3 regions of the Streptomyces sp. NPDC042638 genome follow, and region 1 is predicted to be linked to each of the others. Evidence: riboswitches for the same ligand, from Rfam matches in the RefSeq annotation. Region 1 holds a riboswitch; each other region holds the start of a gene.

Region 1 (5,086 bases):
ACGGCGGCACCTCCCCCGACCCCTAGGGGTCGCGCGGGAACGATGCCGCCCCACGGGTGCGCGGTGGGGGCGCGGCCCGGGCCCGCGCGGGGTGCGGTGACGGCAGGGGGTGCGGTCCGGGCCCGCGGAGGGTGCGGCGACGGCGGGGGCGCGGTCCCGGCTTGCGCAGGGTGCGGTGACGGCCCGGCGTGAGTCCCCGGCCCGCGCAGGGTGTGGTGGAGGCCCGGCGTGAGTCCCCGGCCCGCGCAGGGTGTGGTGGAGGCCCGGCGTGAGTCCCCGGCCCGCGCAGGGTGTGGTGGAGGCCCGGTGTGGGTCCCCGGCCGGGTCAGCCGGCGCGGTGCACCACCGCGTCACACAGCTCCAGCAGCGCGGCCTTGGCGTCGCACTCGCGCAGCGGTGCCAGCGCGGCACGCGCCTCCTCGGCGTACCGGACCGTGTCCCGGCGGGCCTGCTCCAGCGCGGGGTGCGCGCGCAGGGCGGCCAGCGCCTCGGCGTGCCGGGCGTCGTCGCTGAGGTCGGAGGCGAGCAGTTCGCACAGGGCGATGTCCTCGGCCAGCCCCAGCTTGGAGGCCCGCTCGCGCAGCCGCAGCACCGGCAGCGTCGGAATGCCCTCGCGCAGGTCGGTGCCCGGGGTCTTGCCGGACTCGTGCGAGTCGGAGGCGATGTCCAGGACGTCGTCGGCGAGCTGGAAGGCGACCCCGAGCCGTTCGCCGTACTGGGTGAGCACGTCGACGACCGTCTCGTCGGCGCCGGACATCATCGCGCCGAACCGGCACGACACCGCCACCAGGGAGCCCGTCTTGCCGGCGAGCACGTCCAGGTAGTGCTCGACCGGGTCGCGGCCGTCCGCGGGACCCGCGGTCTCCAGGATCTGGCCCGTGACCAGCCGCTCGAACGCCAGGGCCTGCACCCGCACCGCCTCCGGGCCGAGGTCGGCGAGGATCTGGGAGGCGCGGGCGAAGAGGAAGTCGCCGGTGAGGACCGCGACGGAGTTCCCCCAGCGGGTGTTGGCGCTGTCCACGCCTCGGCGGACGGCCGCCTCGTCCATGACGTCGTCGTGGTACAGCGTGGCCAGATGGGTGAGCTCCACGACCACGGCCGACGGCACGATGCCCGGTGCGTACGGGTCTCCGAACCGGGCCGCGAGCATCACCAGCAGGGGCCGGAACCGTTTCCCGCCGGCCCGTACGAGGTGCTGCGCGGCTTCCGTGATGAACGGGACCTCGCTCTTGGTGGCATCGAGCAAGCCTTCCTCGACAGCCGCCAATCCGGCCTGGACATCGGCTTCCAGAGCCTGGTCCCGCACGCTCAGCCCGAACGGCCCGACGACGGTCACGAGGGGTCTCCTGTCTGCTGGTGTCTGCTGGCGATTACACGGTTTGTCGATAGGTCGCTGCCATCACTCAAGTCAGCGTATCCGGTCCTGTTTCGATCACCGATAGCGCCCACCGGTCCAGCTGGGGCGCTATCGGATCACGACCGGCATGGTTTTGATCACACGGTAAGAAGGGACATTTCCTGACTTAACAGTAATCCGGGCACTGTGTCGTGACCTCCCGGCGCCCGCTTTCCCCGCACTTCTCCCCCTCCGGCACTACGGCAACGACGAGCACCGCACCTCTGGTTCCACCACCAGTCAGACTTCCGGCCTGAATCCCCCTAATCCCCCATGTCTGATTTGAAGTATTTTGCTATTTCGTGAATTGGGTCACGCACCCCGTGGACCCGGCCCACCCGGCAGACCCCCTGCGACCCCTTGCCCTGTCGGCGAGTTGAGCGTTGGCGAACGCAAAGGATCAAGCACCCCATACGGCGTCGATCAAGGTCAAATCGCACGTTGTATGAATTCAGTACTTGTTCCCGGCATGTGCTCTCGCATACGTTCCGGGCCGTCGGGCGGACGCCGAATCCTGCCACCGCCCGCATACCCATCCACGAACTCATTCGTAGGGCAGGAGCGGGGGACCCAGGTAAGTCGCCGGGCCGGACGGCATATGCCGCACCGGGACGGCTCGGGGTGAAGCCGTGCCTCTTCCAGGGCACGGCCGGGCACCTCCCCGCCCGAACCCGACAGCTCACCTCGCAGGCGCCGGAGAGGAACTCCCGCATGTCCGCTGCCGCTCAGCACCTCCGTACCCGGAACAGCCGCCTCATCCGCGCCCTCGCCGCCGCCGGCACCTGTGCCGCCGTCCTCGCCCTGCCGCTCATCGGCGCGACCAGCGCCGCCGCGGCGCCCACCACGGCCACGACGGCCGCCACCACCCCCGCCGGGTACCCGAACAACCTCGACGGCTGGATCCGCGAGTCCCTCGCGATCATGCGCGAGAAGGGCATCCCGGGCACCTACAACGGCATCTACCGCAACGTCATACGGGAGTCCTCGGGCAACCCGTCCGCCATCAACCTCTGGGACTCCAACGCCGCCAAGGGCATCCCGTCCAAGGGGCTCCTCCAGGTCATCGACCCTACGTTCAACGCGTACCACGTCGCCGGAACGTCCTTCAACATCTACGACCCCGTCGCGAACATCACCGCCGCCTGCAACTACGCGGCAGCGCGGTACGGGTCGATCGACAACGTGTTCAGCGCGTACTGACAGACGCGTCCGGCGGGTACCGGCAGACGCGTTCCGTACCGACACCGACACCGACACCGACACCGGCACCGACACCGACAGGCACGGACGGTGCGTACTGTCGGCCGCCGGGACGGCGCACGGCGGCCGGAGCACGGCGGCCCGTACCCGGCCGGAGCACGGCGCGGGGCACACGGCGGCCGGCACACGGCCTGAGCCTGGCGGCCGGCGTCTGCCGATGGGGCGGTCAGTCGGTCGGGAACAGTCCTTCGAGGACGACGGCGATGCCGTCGTCCTCGTTCGACAAGGTGATCTCATCGGCCACCGCCTTGAGTTCGGGATGCGCGTTGGCCATGGCGACACCGCGTCCGGCCCAGTCGAACATCGGGATGTCGTTGGGCATGTCGCCGAAGGCGAGCGCCCGATCGGCGCCGACCCCGATCCACTCGGCGGCCAGCGCCAGCCCGGTCGCCTTCGTCACCCCGCTCGGCTGGAGCTCCACGGTGCCCGGCCCCGACATGGTGACCGTGGCCAGCGAGCCCACCGCCGAGCGCGCCACGGCCGCCAAGTCGTCGTCGGACAGGTCCGCATGCCGCAGCAGCACCTTGCTGATGGGCTCGCACCACAGGTCGTCGCGCCGCCCCACCCGCACCGCGGGCAGCGTCGGGTGGGGCATCCGGTAGCCGGGCTCGATGAGGGTGAGCCCGTCCACACCGTCCTGGTCCACCGCGGCGTAGACCTGCCCCACCTCCGCCTCGATCTTGCCCAGCGCCGTCTCGGCCAGCTCCCGGTCCAGCCGCACCGACCACAGCAGGCGGCCCGCCCCGGCGTCGTAGACCTGTGCTCCCTGCGCGCACACCGCCAGCCCCGTGCAGCCCAGGCCCGTGAGCAGGGACCGTACCCGCGGGGCCGGGCGGCCCGTCACCACCAGATGCCGGGCACCGGCCCGCGCCACCCGCGCGAGCGCGGCGAGCGACCGGTCGGAGACGGTGTCGTCGCCGCGCAGCAGCGTCCCGTCCAGGTCGGTGGCGATCAGTGCATATGCCAAGGGGGTGGGGTCCATGATCAGAGAATACGGACATCACGCCCCGCCGACTCATCGCCCGTTCCCCGCACTTACGTGCTGTCCGGCCTCAAGTCCCGCGCGCGGGGCCCCGATACGGGACGACCGCCGAGTCGGCGGCGCTGACGGTGCCCCGGCGCGGAGGGCGCGCTCAGCCGTGTGCCGCGGCCAGGTGGTTCGCCAGGCGCGGGGAGGCGAACTCCGTACCGCAGACGAAGCGCATCACCGGCCCGTACGAGGCCGCCGCGGGCAGGCCGGTGAAGTAGAGGCCGGGTTCGGAGGAGACATAGCCGGGGCCGAGGCGGGGTGCGCCGCGGCTCACCTGGAGCCCGGTGCGCAGCTCGTGGCCGAGGAAGTCCATCGCCGCCATGTCGACGCGGTAACCGGTGGCGGCGATGACGTGATCGGCGGTGAGCCGCTCGGTGTCGCCGGCATGCGTGCGCACGGTGAGCACGGTGCTGCCGTCCCGGGCCTCGGCACCCACCACCCGCTCGACGTCCCGCACCTGCACGCCCTTCTCGAAGCGCTCGCGCAGCCACCAGGCGCCCAGCGGGCCGAGGACCCGGCGGACCAGGTAGTGGCGGGTGCTCTCGGGCAGGAAGCGGTACGGGTGCGGGTAGTAGGTGAACGCCCACAGCGACCAGGCACGGCCGAACGGGGACTCGGGGCGGAACCTCGGCTGCTCCCAGGGCGGGGCGCCGAACGCGACCCGGCCGCGCCCGCGCGCGACCACGCGCACGCGTGCGCCCGCCTCCGCCGCGAGCGCGGCGGTCTCCAGCGCGGACTGGCCGGCGCCGATGACGATCAGCTCCTTTCCCGCGAACCGGCCGAGATCGTGGTGCTGGGAGCTGTGCGAGACGGGCGCGGCCGGGGCCGGCCCGTCGGCCGCCGCCGGCGCCAGCTCGGCCGGCAGGTGGGCGAAGCCCGACAGGCCGGTGGCGACGACGACCGCGCGCGCGGTGAACAGTTCACCGGAGTCCAGTTTGAGTGCGAAGTCACCGCTCGTGCCGCGGTCGACGGAGACGACCCGCACCCGTTCCAGTTCGGGGACCAGCTGCTGCTGGAACCACTCCCCGTAGGCGATGAAGGTCTCCACCGGGATGATGTCCTCGTCGGTCACGAGACGGCGGATCCCGGCCACGTCGCAGTAGTCGGCGAGGGAGTGGCCGGGCTGGGGGCAGTCGAAGTCGGAGGCGGCGGGGGTGGACTTGAGGAGCATGCCCGTGGGCATGTGGTCGCGCCAGCTCACCATGGGATCGCCGAAGACGCGGACGGGGATGCCGCGCGCCCGCAGATGAGCGGCGGTGGACAGGCCGAACGGCCCCGCCCCGATGACTGCAACCGGTCGGATCACGAAGTCCCTCCCCAGGACGCGATGCGCCACGCTGTCGTGGCCTTGCCTACTTCGTGGATGTGCTGCGGCCGCGGCGGCTGGTCCGCCACAGCTG
Region 2 (5,086 bases), on a different contig from region 1:
GCCTGCCGGGAGCGCAGTGACGTCAGCTCGATGCGCGCGGCACCGCGCAACCGCTCGATCTCCCGCAGTTGCCGGCGCACCCGCGACACCGCGGCGGCCTGCCGGTCACCGGCCCGCTCCGCGAGCGCGGCGCCGTCCAGGTACCGGTCGGGGTCGCTGGAGAGGGCCAGTTGCCAGGCCGGGGCGATGCCGCCGCCGCGGTACTGTGCCGCCGCGATCGAACCCAGCGCGTCCCGGGCCGAATTGAGCGTCTCCTGCCTGCGGGCGACCTCGTCCTGGAGTGCGCTCAGCCGCCGCCGGGCCGTGTCCGACTCCTCCTTCGCCCCGTTGTACTTCTCGGTGGCGGCCTCGGCCTCCCGGTACAACGTGTCCACCCGGGCCTTCACCTGCGCCGGCGTCAGCTGCGGCTCGGCGTGTGCCGTCCCGTCGAAGCAGGCCGCGGTGACCGCGCCCGCCAGGGCGAGAGTGGCGGCCGTCCTGGCCGTATGGCCGCTGAGCGGGCGTTGTGGGGGCTTGCGGTGGGCTGCCACCTGGACTGTCACGACCTTCCGTACGACGCGTGCGGCCGAGCGGTACGCCCTGCGGCGGCCCGCGCAGGGGGAGCGGGCCGCCGCCGGGCCTTTCTCGGCGGTGGTGGCCGGTAGCCGCGCCTGGTCCGGGCGGCGGTGGGGAGCCGGTCACCTGGGGGAGGACGGTAGGCCGGGCGGTGACGAGTTGGTAACGCGGTGTGCGGAACTGGCGCTGACGGATCGTGACTGACCGTATGTGTCCGTGCCGTCCGGCTGGTGTCGTCGCCTTTACGGAACGTGGTGACCGAAGAGCGAAAATCGGGAGGGGCGGGAGCCGTGAGGTGCTATGGGGCGCATATATCCAACATCCGCCCGGGATCAGCCGGCAGGCGGTGCCGGACAGTCACCGGCAGGCGGTGCCGGACAGTCACCGGCTCGCGGCGCCGCACAGTCACGAACCTCACGTGCCGCGCAGTCGCAAACCCCACGTCCCGCACAGCCACGAGCCCCGGCGTACCACCGTCGCAGGCCCCGCCGAGCAGCCCGCGGAGGGCTTTCGGCGGGGCCGGTGGCGGAAGGCGCGAAGCCCCCTGGCTAGGCTCCGGCTCCATGGACGTACTCATCCATCTCTTCGTCGGCCTGCACATCGTCGGTATCGCCGCGCTGCTCGGTGGTTTCCTCACCCAGATGAAGGCGATGGGCCAGGGCACGGCCCGGTTCGTGCCCGGGATGCTGCACGGCGCGCTGACCATGCTGGTCACCGGTGTGGTCCTGGTCGGGCTGAACCAGGCGGACGACCACCACGTCAACAGCATCAAGATCGGCGTGAAGCTGGCCCTGCTGATCGTGATCCTCGGCCTGGTCTACGTGAAGCGCGACGAGGAGCGGATCGACAAGGGCCTCTTCGGGCTGGTCGGCCTGCTCACCACGGCCAACATCTTCATCGCCGTCCTCTGGACCTGATCCCCGGCGCGCCCCCGCGTCAGCCCGGCCGCACCACGCTGTGGACGGCCGCCTCCCCCATCACGGAGACCGGCTCCTCCCGGACGTACGCGCCCGGCCTGGGGGCGTGGATCATCATGCCGTCGCCCGTGCAGAGCCCGACATGCCCGGCGTCGTCGTGGAAGAAGACGAGGTCGCCCGGGCGGGCGTCGGCAGGGGGCACCGGGGTGCCGGCGCCGGCCTGCCGGCGTGCGGTGCGCGGGAGGGTGACGCCGGCGGACTTCCAGGCGGCCTGGGTGAGGCCCGAGCAGTCGTAGGAGCCGGGCCCTGCGGCGCCCCACACGCAGGGCTTGCCGAGCTGGGCGCGGGCGAAGGCGACGGCCTTCCCGGCCTTGGTCGCGTCCGTGCCGGACGGCTCGCCGGCGGTCCGCTGCGACAGCAGCACGCGCGCGCGGGCGAGCTTTTTCCGGACGGTGGCCTTGGCCGCCTTCGGGCCGCTCACGGCTTCCGGCCGGCTCTCCGGGGGTGCCATGGTGGCGGCGTCGAGGCGTGCCCCGGCGGCCGTGCCCGGGACGGGTCCGCCGCCGCGCTGGGCGGGGACCGCGCCGCGCCGGTCCGGGGGCGCGGTGCGCTGGGTCGGCAGGGCGCGGTGCTGGGCGCGTCGGGCGACCTCGTCGCGGAGCCGCTGCAGGCTGTCCGCGCGCCGCCGCGGGGCCTCCGCGCGCTCACCCCGCTCGACCCCTTCGGCGCGGGCAGCACGGTCGGTGCGGTCGGTGCGGGCAGCGCGGTCGGTCCGTTCGACCTGGTCTCTGCCCGTGCCGGGGGGTATGTCAGCCGCCGAGTCCGCCCGGCGGTAGAGCTCGTCGATCTTCCGCTCCACCTCCTCCGGGCTCGGCCTGCCGTGACCGGTCTCGGGCGTGGCCCCGGCCGTCTGGGAGAGGACGGCCACGGAGGTGAGGGCGGCGGTGGCGAGGGCGGGGGTGCGGATGCCCGCCGTCTGGGTCCCGCCGGGGCGCGGCTTGCGGTGCGACGCCAAGGGAGGCGACTCCTTCCGTGCTCCGCCTACCGGGTTAGCTGTCGGGTTCGGGCGGGTGCTTGGAAGGGTTGCCCTACGGCGTCGTCCCGGGCGGGAGTCGGCCGATTCACCCCAGGATTCGGTGGGTCCCCGGCTCCGGGCACCGTGCGGGGCGCGCCGGACTCGGCGGAGGCCGCATGGCCCGGCGACGTTCGCCGGAGAGGGGTCGTGCGGCCTGACGGCAACCTAGCCAACTCGTGTGTCTTCTGTGAAGGTTGGTGCGAGGTATGTCCGATACATTTCCGTGACCTGAGGACAGGTTCATGCGCGTGTGACCAGGCGCTTCCGTTGGGTGAGCGGCCGGTGCAGGCCGTGGGCGCGGAGATCGGCTGTCCGGGAAGTGGGCCATGTTCGGGGGACGGCGACCGGTTGTCGGTGGGGCGCCCTAGACTCGGAGAGCGATGAGCAGCCTCTTTGACGACAGCTTCCTGGCGGACCTCCAGGCCCCACGCGGGCGCGAGGAGGAGCCCCCGCCACCGCCCGAGGACGACCACGCTCCGGAGTCGCTTCCGGACGATCTGTTCGGCGGGAAGTTCGACGTGCCACCGGACCGGGACGCCCACTACCGCGACGGGGCCCCGCGCCCCGCGCTCGACTCGGCGGCCCTCCTGGAGGGGCTGAACGAGAACCAGCGCGCCGCCGTCGTGCACGCCGGCTCCCCGCTGCTCATCGTCGCCGGCGCCGGCTCCGGCAAGACCCGCGTGCTCACCCACCGCATCGCCCACCTGCTCGCCGAGCGGGACGTGCACCCGGGCCAGGTCCTCGCGATCACCTTCACCAACAAGGCCGCGGGCGAGATGAAGGAGCGCGTCGAGCGGCTCGTCGGCCCGCGCGCGAACGCGATGTGGGTGATGACCTTCCACAGCGCGTGCGTGCGCATCCTCCGTCGCGAGAGCAGGAAACTCGGCTTCACGTCGTCGTTCTCGATCTACGACGCCGCCGACAGCAAGCGCCTGATGGCCCTGGTCTGCCGCGACCTGGACCTCGACCCCAAGCGCTTCCCGCCGAAGTCCTTCAGCGCCAAGGTCAGCAACCTGAAGAACGAGCTGATCGACGAGGAGGACTTCGCCGCCCAGGCCACGGACGGCTTCGAGAAGACCCTCGCCCAGGCCTACGCGCTCTACCAGTCGCGGCTGCGCGAGGCGAACGCGCTGGACTTCGACGACCTGATCATGACGACGGTCAACCTGCTGCGCGCCTTCCCGGACGTCGCCGAGCACTACCGCCGCCGCTTCCGGCACGTCCTGGTCGACGAGTACCAGGACACCAACCACGCCCAGTACGCCCTCGTCCGCGAACTGGTCGGCACCGGCGACCACGACGAGGACGTGCCGCCCGGCGAGAGTGACGTCCCGCCCGCCGAACTGTGCGTCGTGGGTGACGCCGACCAGTCGATCTACGCCTTCCGGGGCGCGACGATCCGCAACATCCTCCAGTTCGAGGAGGACTACCCGGACGCGACCACGATCCTGCTGGAGCAGAACTACCGCTCCACGCAGACCATCCTGACCGCCGCCAACGCGGTCATCGAACGCAACGAGTCCCGCCGTCCGAAGAACCTGTGGACCAACGCCGGCCAGGGTGCGCGGATCACGGGCTACGTCGCCGACACCGAGCACGACGAGGCCCAGTTCGTCGCCGACGAGATAGACCGCCTCACGGACGCGGGCGAGGCGAAGGCCGGCGACGTCGCCGTCTTCTACCGCACCAACGCCCAGTCCCGGGTCTTCGAAGAGATCTTCATCCGCGTCGGCCTGCCCTACAAGGTCGTCGGCGGCGTCCGCTTCTACGAGCGCAAGGAGGTCCGTGACGTCCTCGCCTACCTGCGCGTCCTCGCCAATCCCGAGGACTCGGTGCCGATGCGCCGCATCCTCAACGTGCCCAAGCGGGGCATCGGCGACCGCGCGGAGGCGATGATCGACGCCCTCGCCCAGCGCGAGAAGATCAGCTTCCCGCAGGCCCTGAAGCGGGTGGACGAGGCGTACGGCATGGCCGCGCGCTCCACCAACGCGGTCAAGCGGTTCAACACGCTGATGGAGGAGCTGCGCACGATCGTGGAGTCCGGCGCCGGCCCGGCGACTGTGCTGGAGGCCATACTCGAGCGCACCGGATACCTGGCCGAGTTGCAGAACTCCACCGACCCCCAGGACGAGACCCGTATCGAGAACCTCCAGGAACTCGCGGCCGTGGCCCTGGAGTTCGAGCAGGAGCGGGAAGAGGGGGAGCAGGCCACGCTGGCCGACTTCCTGGAGCAGGTCGCGCTGGTCGCCGACTCCGACCAGATCCCGGACGAGGAGGACGGCGACGGCGTCATCACCCTGATGACCCTGCACACCGCCAAGGGCCTGGAGTTCCCGGTCGTGTTCCTGACCGGCATGGAGGACGGTGTCTTCCCGCACATGCGCGCCATCGGCCAGACCAAGGAGCTGGAGGAGGAGCGGCGCCTGGCGTACGTCGGCATCACGCGCGCGCGGGAGCGGCTGTACCTCACGCGGTCGGCGATGCGCAGCGCCTGGGGCCAGCCGTCGTACAACCCGCCCTCCCGCTTCCTGGAGGAGAT
Region 3 (5,086 bases), on a different contig from region 1:
GAAGCAATCGCTGCTGTGCGCTCGGGCGCCGCCTTCTGCCCCCGGGTGCCGCTCAGGATTCCGCGGATGACGCGGGCGTGCAGGACGAGCGGCGCAGCCAGGGGACGCCGTCCGCCCCGGAGGGGGTGTCCTCGCCGTCCTGGAGTCCGCGCGCGATCCCCGTGCAGATCTCCTCCAGCTGCCCCACCTGCTCCGGGGTGAGCCGGTCGAACAGCAGGGCGCGGACCGTCTCCACGTGCCCGGGTGCCGTACGCTCCAGTACGGCCACCCCCTCGTCGGTCAGCACCGCGACCGAGCCGCGCTTGTCCTGGCTGCAGCTCTCCCGGCGCACCAGGCCGTCGCGCTCCAGCCGGGTCACCGCGTACGTCAGCCGGCTGCGGGTGATCTTCAGCGTCTCGGCCAGGTCGGTCATGCGCAGCTGCCGGCCGGGGGCGTCGGAGAGGTTGGCCAGCACCGAGTAGAACAGGTGCGGCATGCCGCCCTCCTGCTGGAGCTGCCGGTCGATCGCGTCCTCCAGGAGGCGGGAGGCGGCGATGTAGGCGCGCCAGGCGCGCTGCTCCTCAGGGCTGAGCCAGCGGGTCGTCATGCCGCCAGTGTAGGTTTGTTTCAAACTTGAACCAAGCCGTCCGCCGTCCGTCCGTCCGTCCGCCGACCGTCCGACTCCGAAGAGAGGGCGCCGATGCCCCTGCCGTACGTGCTGCTGTCCGCCGCCGTCTCCCTCGACGGCTACCTGGACGACACCGGACCGGAACGGCTCCTGCTGTCCGGACCGGCCGACTTCGACCGGGTCGACGAGGTGCGGGCCTCCGTCGACGCCATCCTCGTCGGCGCCGGTACGATCCGCGCTGACAACCCCCGCCTGCTGGTCAACTCCCCCCGGCGGCGCGCGGCCCGCGCCGCGGCGGGCCGGCCGGAGTATCCGCTGAAGGTCACCGTCACCGGTTCCGGCGACCTCGACCCGGACGCCAACTTCTGGCACACCGGTGGCGAGAAGCTCGTCTACACCACCGACGAGGGCGCGGCGCGTGCCTCCCGCCTCCTCGGCCGCACCGCTGACGTCGTCCCGCTCGGCCCCGCCCTGGACTGGCGGGCCCTGCTGGAGCATCTGCACGACGTGCGCGGCGTCGGGCGGCTGATGGTCGAGGGCGGCGGCACCGTCCACACCCAGCTCCTGCGGCAGGGTCTCGCCGACGAGCTCCAGCTGGTCCTCGCCCCGCTGTTCGTCGGGGATCCGGCGGCCCCGAGGCTGTTCGGGCCGGGCGGCTACCAGGGCGGACGCCTGCGCCTGCTCGACACCCGCCGGATCGAGGACGTCGTCCTCATGCGCTACGCGCCCACCGCCCCCGGCACCGGACCGGCCCCCACCGCGGCCGACCGCCAGTGGCTGCGCGCCGCCTGTGATCTCGCGGCCCGGTGCCCGACCTCACGGACGGCGTTCAGCGTCGGCGCCGTGGTGGTCGCCGCCGACGGTACGGAGCTGGCCCGCGGCCACTCGCGCGAGGGCGCGGACCCCGCGGTGCACGCGGAGGAGGCGGCGCTCGCCAAGATCGACCCGGCCGACCCGCGGCTGCCCGGCGCCACGGTCTACAGCAGCCTCGAACCCTGTGCCCGCCGCGCCTCCCGCCCGGCTCCCTGCGCCGAGCTGATCCTGCGGGCCGGGGTACGGCGGGTGGTCACCGCCTGGCGCGAACCCGACACGTTCGTCACCGCGGCCGACGGCACGGGCGTGCTGACCGCCGCGGGCGCCGAGGTCGTCGTACTCCCGGAACTGGAGGCTCTCGCCAAGGCGCCGAACACCCACCTGCCGGGCTGAACGCCCACGGAAAGCACTCAGGGCCCGGAATCCACTGGATTCCGGGCCCTGAGTGTTCAGTAGCGGGGACAGGATTTGAACCTGCGACCTCTGGGTTATGAGCCCAGCGAGCTACCGAGCTGCTCCACCCCGCGTCGTTGTGTGACCAGCATACGCCATGCGGGAGGTGCTCCGCACATCACTTCTCCGCGCGACCTGCCGGCCGTCACCGAAAGTGATCGAGTGGGTGCCGTCTGCTCAACGGCCGGGTCATCATCGAAACCGCCGGTGACTACTGAACGCTTCCGGCTCTTCGGTCAACTCGCCCGGTTTGGCGGGGTAGTGGTCGATAGGGCCGCTGTCAAAAACGTTTAATGATCAAGTCGAACGGCTTGGAAAGTGACTGGCAGGTCTATTAACGTTCGATAACGCAGCGCGGTCGTCCCAGCCGTCACAAGAGACGGCTCCGTGCGCACGCGCCGAATCCCGCGAGGGAACCGGGGAACCACCAATTTGGGGTGAATCACGCGGATACCGCCGTGAACTCATGGAGTCCACGACCGGTATACGCGCGTAGGAGACCTTCCTGCTCCGAACCCGTCAGCTAACCCGGTAGGCGGCGGAAGGAAAGGAGCACGCCCGCGTGGCGTCGAACCGGCCTGTCCCCGAAGCCCCGTCCATACCGGCACAGCGCGAGCCCGAGACCTTCGGCTACGGCGCCTACCGCGCCGAGGAGGGGCCCTGGGAGGAGTGGAATCCCACCGAGGACTCCGTTACCCCGGCCCGTGGGCGGCACCGCGTCGCCAAGCAGCGCGGCGGTTTCGCGCGCAGCTCCACCGTCCTCGGTGTCGGTGTCATCGCCGCGGTCGGCGCGGGCGGCATGGCCAGCGCCAACACCGGCAAGCCGCCGGTCTCCATCTCCATGCCGGACCTGCCCTCCGTCGGCTCCCTCTTCGCCGACGGCTCCGCGGACTCCGCGCCGGCGCAGGCCACCGCGACGCTGAGCAGCGTCGGCGCGTCCGCCGCCGAGGGCGAGGACACCACGGACGCGGGTGAGGTGCTGCGCAACCGGATCATGGCCCAGGCCGAGCAGCAGCAGGGCCAGGCCGAGTCCAGGGCCACCGCCGTCGCGCTCGCCGCCGCCGAGAAGCAGAGCGCCGATGCCGCCGCCAAGGCCGAGAAGGAGGCCGCCGCCAAGGCCGCCGAGGCCAAGGAGAAGGCACGGGCCGACGCCCGGAAGGCGGAGGCCGACGCCAAGAAGGCGGCCGAGGAGAAGCGGCTGGCCGAGCTGGCCAAGCAGTACACGCTGCCGACCTCCTCGTACACGATCACCTCGACGTTCGGCCAGGCCGGCTCGATGTGGTCCTCCGGCTACCACACCGGTCTCGACTTCGCCGCCCCCACCGGTTCCCTGATCAAGGCCGTCCACAGCGGCACGATCACCGAGGCGGGCTGGGCCGGCTCCTACGGCTACCGCACGATCCTCACCCTGGACGACGGCACCGAGCTGTGGTTCTGCCACCAGTCCTCGATCAACGTCACGGCAGGCCAGAAGGTCTCCACCGGTGAGGTCATCGGCCGCGTGGGCGCCACCGGCAACGTCACCGGCCCGCACCTGCACCTGGAGGTCCACCCCGGTGGCCAGGCCACCGGCATCGACCCGATGGCGTGGCTGCGGGGCAAGGGCCTCAACCCCTGACGGTCCGGCCCGTCCGCCCGGCGGCGGAATGCGATCGCCCGCCGCCGGTGTTGACATGACGTATGACGTCACTTCGTAAACTCGGCTCTTCCGACCTCGAGGTCTTCCCGCTCTCGCTCGGCGGCAACGTCTTCGGCTGGACCGCGGACGAGCAGACCTCCTTCGCCGTCCTCGACGCCTACACGGCGGCCGGCGGCAACTTCATCGACACCGCCGACGCCTACTCCGCCTGGATCGAGGGCAACCGGGGCGGCGAGTCCGAGACGATCATCGGCAAGTGGGCCAAGGCGCGCGGCAACCGCTCCGATGTCGTCATCGCGACCAAGGTCAGCCAGCACCCGGAGTTCCGGGGACTGTCCGCCGCCAACATCAAGGCCGCCGCCGACGCCTCCCTGCGCCGCCTGGACACCGACTACATCGACCTGTATTACACCCACTTCGACGAGCCCGACGTGCCGGTCGAGGAGATCATCGGCGCGCTGGACGAGCTGGTGAAGGCCGGCAAGGTCCGGCACATCGGCGCCTCCAACATCACCGCCGAGCGCCTGCGGGAGTCCCTCGACTTCTCCGACCGCGAGGGCCTCGCCCGCTACGTCGCCCTCCAGCCGCACTACAACCTGGTCTCCCGCGACACCTACGAGGGCCCGCTGCAGGACCTCGCCGCCCGCGAGGGCCTCTCCGCCGTCCCGTACTTCGCGCTCGCGTCGGGCTTCCTCACCGGCAAGTACCGGCCCGGTACGACCGTCGACAGCGCCCGCGCCGGCCGGGTGAAGGACTACGCGGACTCCGAGCGCGGCCAGAAGGTCCTGTCGGCCCTGGACGAGATCGCCGAGGCCCACGACGTCCCGGTCGCCACGGTCGCCCTGGCCTGGCTGGCCGCCCAGCCGACGGTCACGGCCCCGATCGCCTCGGCGCGGACGGTGGAGCAGCTTCCGGCGCTGCTGGGCATGGCGGACCTGAAGCTGACGGATCCCGAGGTGGCGAAACTGCGGGAGGCCTCGGCCTAGGCGGTCACGAGCGGTACGGGTTGTACTGGGCGTACTGGGCGTACTGGGCGTACTGGGCGTACGGCGTCGTCGGGTAGCCGTACGCCGGCCGGTGCGGCGTGGGTCCCGGCCCCGCGTGCGCCGGCCGGACCGGCTCGGCCGTCCGCGACGCGTACTCCAGCGCCGGACGGGCCACGGCCCGGCGCCTCCACAGCTCGTCCAGCAGTTCCCGCTCCCGTACCACGAAGTCGGCGCCGGCCTTCCCCTTGCGCCCCCGCTGCCGCAGGAACGCGAGGGAGGTGGCGTACCCCTCGTACCGGGCCACTTCCCGTGCGGCCGGGCGGCCGTGGTGATGCCGGGCGTAGTCCCGGGCCATGCGCCGCGCCCGCATCGACCCGAGCGCGAACGGCTCGGCCGGTCCCAGCCACCCGGCCAGCACATACGCCGGCAGTTCCGCCCGTACGATCCGCAGCTCGCGCTGCCGGGTCCAGATCGCCAGCCACGTCAGCAGCCCGAACGCGGGCACCATGAAGGCGGCGTAAACGGTGAAGAAGCCGTACTCGCCGAAGGTCGCGGAGCCGTTCCAGAAGGCGTGCATGCTCATGGCGA

Evidence for each region. Region 1 has a riboswitch for cyclic di-AMP ahead of AB0B40_RS05250 (transglycosylase SLT domain-containing protein). Riboswitches for the same ligand answer to the same signal wherever they lie in the genome.
Region 2: linked by a shared signal. The riboswitch ahead of AB0B40_RS28640 (NlpC/P60 family protein) and the one ahead of AB0B40_RS05250 (transglycosylase SLT domain-containing protein) in region 1 are both predicted to bind cyclic di-AMP.
Region 3: linked by a shared signal. The riboswitch ahead of AB0B40_RS30685 (M23 family metallopeptidase) and the one ahead of AB0B40_RS05250 (transglycosylase SLT domain-containing protein) in region 1 are both predicted to bind cyclic di-AMP.

What each region holds. Positions count from the first base shown of each region.
Region 1 covers NZ_JBEZBT010000004.1:136,310-141,395, forward strand. The annotation lists gene AB0B40_RS05245 (polyprenyl synthetase family protein) at 326-1,336, opposite strand; cyclic di-AMP (ydaO/yuaA leader) riboswitch at 1,892-2,102, shown strand; gene AB0B40_RS05250 (transglycosylase SLT domain-containing protein) at 2,108-2,596, shown strand; gene AB0B40_RS05255 (HAD family hydrolase) at 2,823-3,638, opposite strand; gene AB0B40_RS05260 (FAD-dependent oxidoreductase) at 3,790-4,992, opposite strand; gene AB0B40_RS05265 (ATP-grasp domain-containing protein) at 5,039-5,086, opposite strand, start outside.
Region 2 covers NZ_JBEZBT010000045.1:4,780-9,865, forward strand. The annotation lists gene AB0B40_RS28630 (NlpC/P60 family protein) at 1-530, opposite strand, end outside; gene AB0B40_RS28635 (hypothetical protein) at 1,119-1,472, shown strand; gene AB0B40_RS28640 (NlpC/P60 family protein) at 1,492-2,487, opposite strand; cyclic di-AMP (ydaO/yuaA leader) riboswitch at 2,496-2,665, opposite strand; gene pcrA (DNA helicase PcrA) at 2,928-5,086, shown strand, end outside.
Region 3 covers NZ_JBEZBT010000052.1:11,772-16,857, reverse strand. The annotation lists gene AB0B40_RS30700 (MarR family transcriptional regulator) at 53-586, opposite strand; gene AB0B40_RS30695 (dihydrofolate reductase family protein) at 680-1,813, shown strand; tRNA gene AB0B40_RS30690 (tRNA-Met) at 1,874-1,947, opposite strand; cyclic di-AMP (ydaO/yuaA leader) riboswitch at 2,260-2,428, shown strand; gene AB0B40_RS30685 (M23 family metallopeptidase) at 2,436-3,491, shown strand; gene AB0B40_RS30680 (aldo/keto reductase) at 3,554-4,498, shown strand; gene AB0B40_RS30675 (PrsW family intramembrane metalloprotease) at 4,503-5,086, opposite strand, start outside.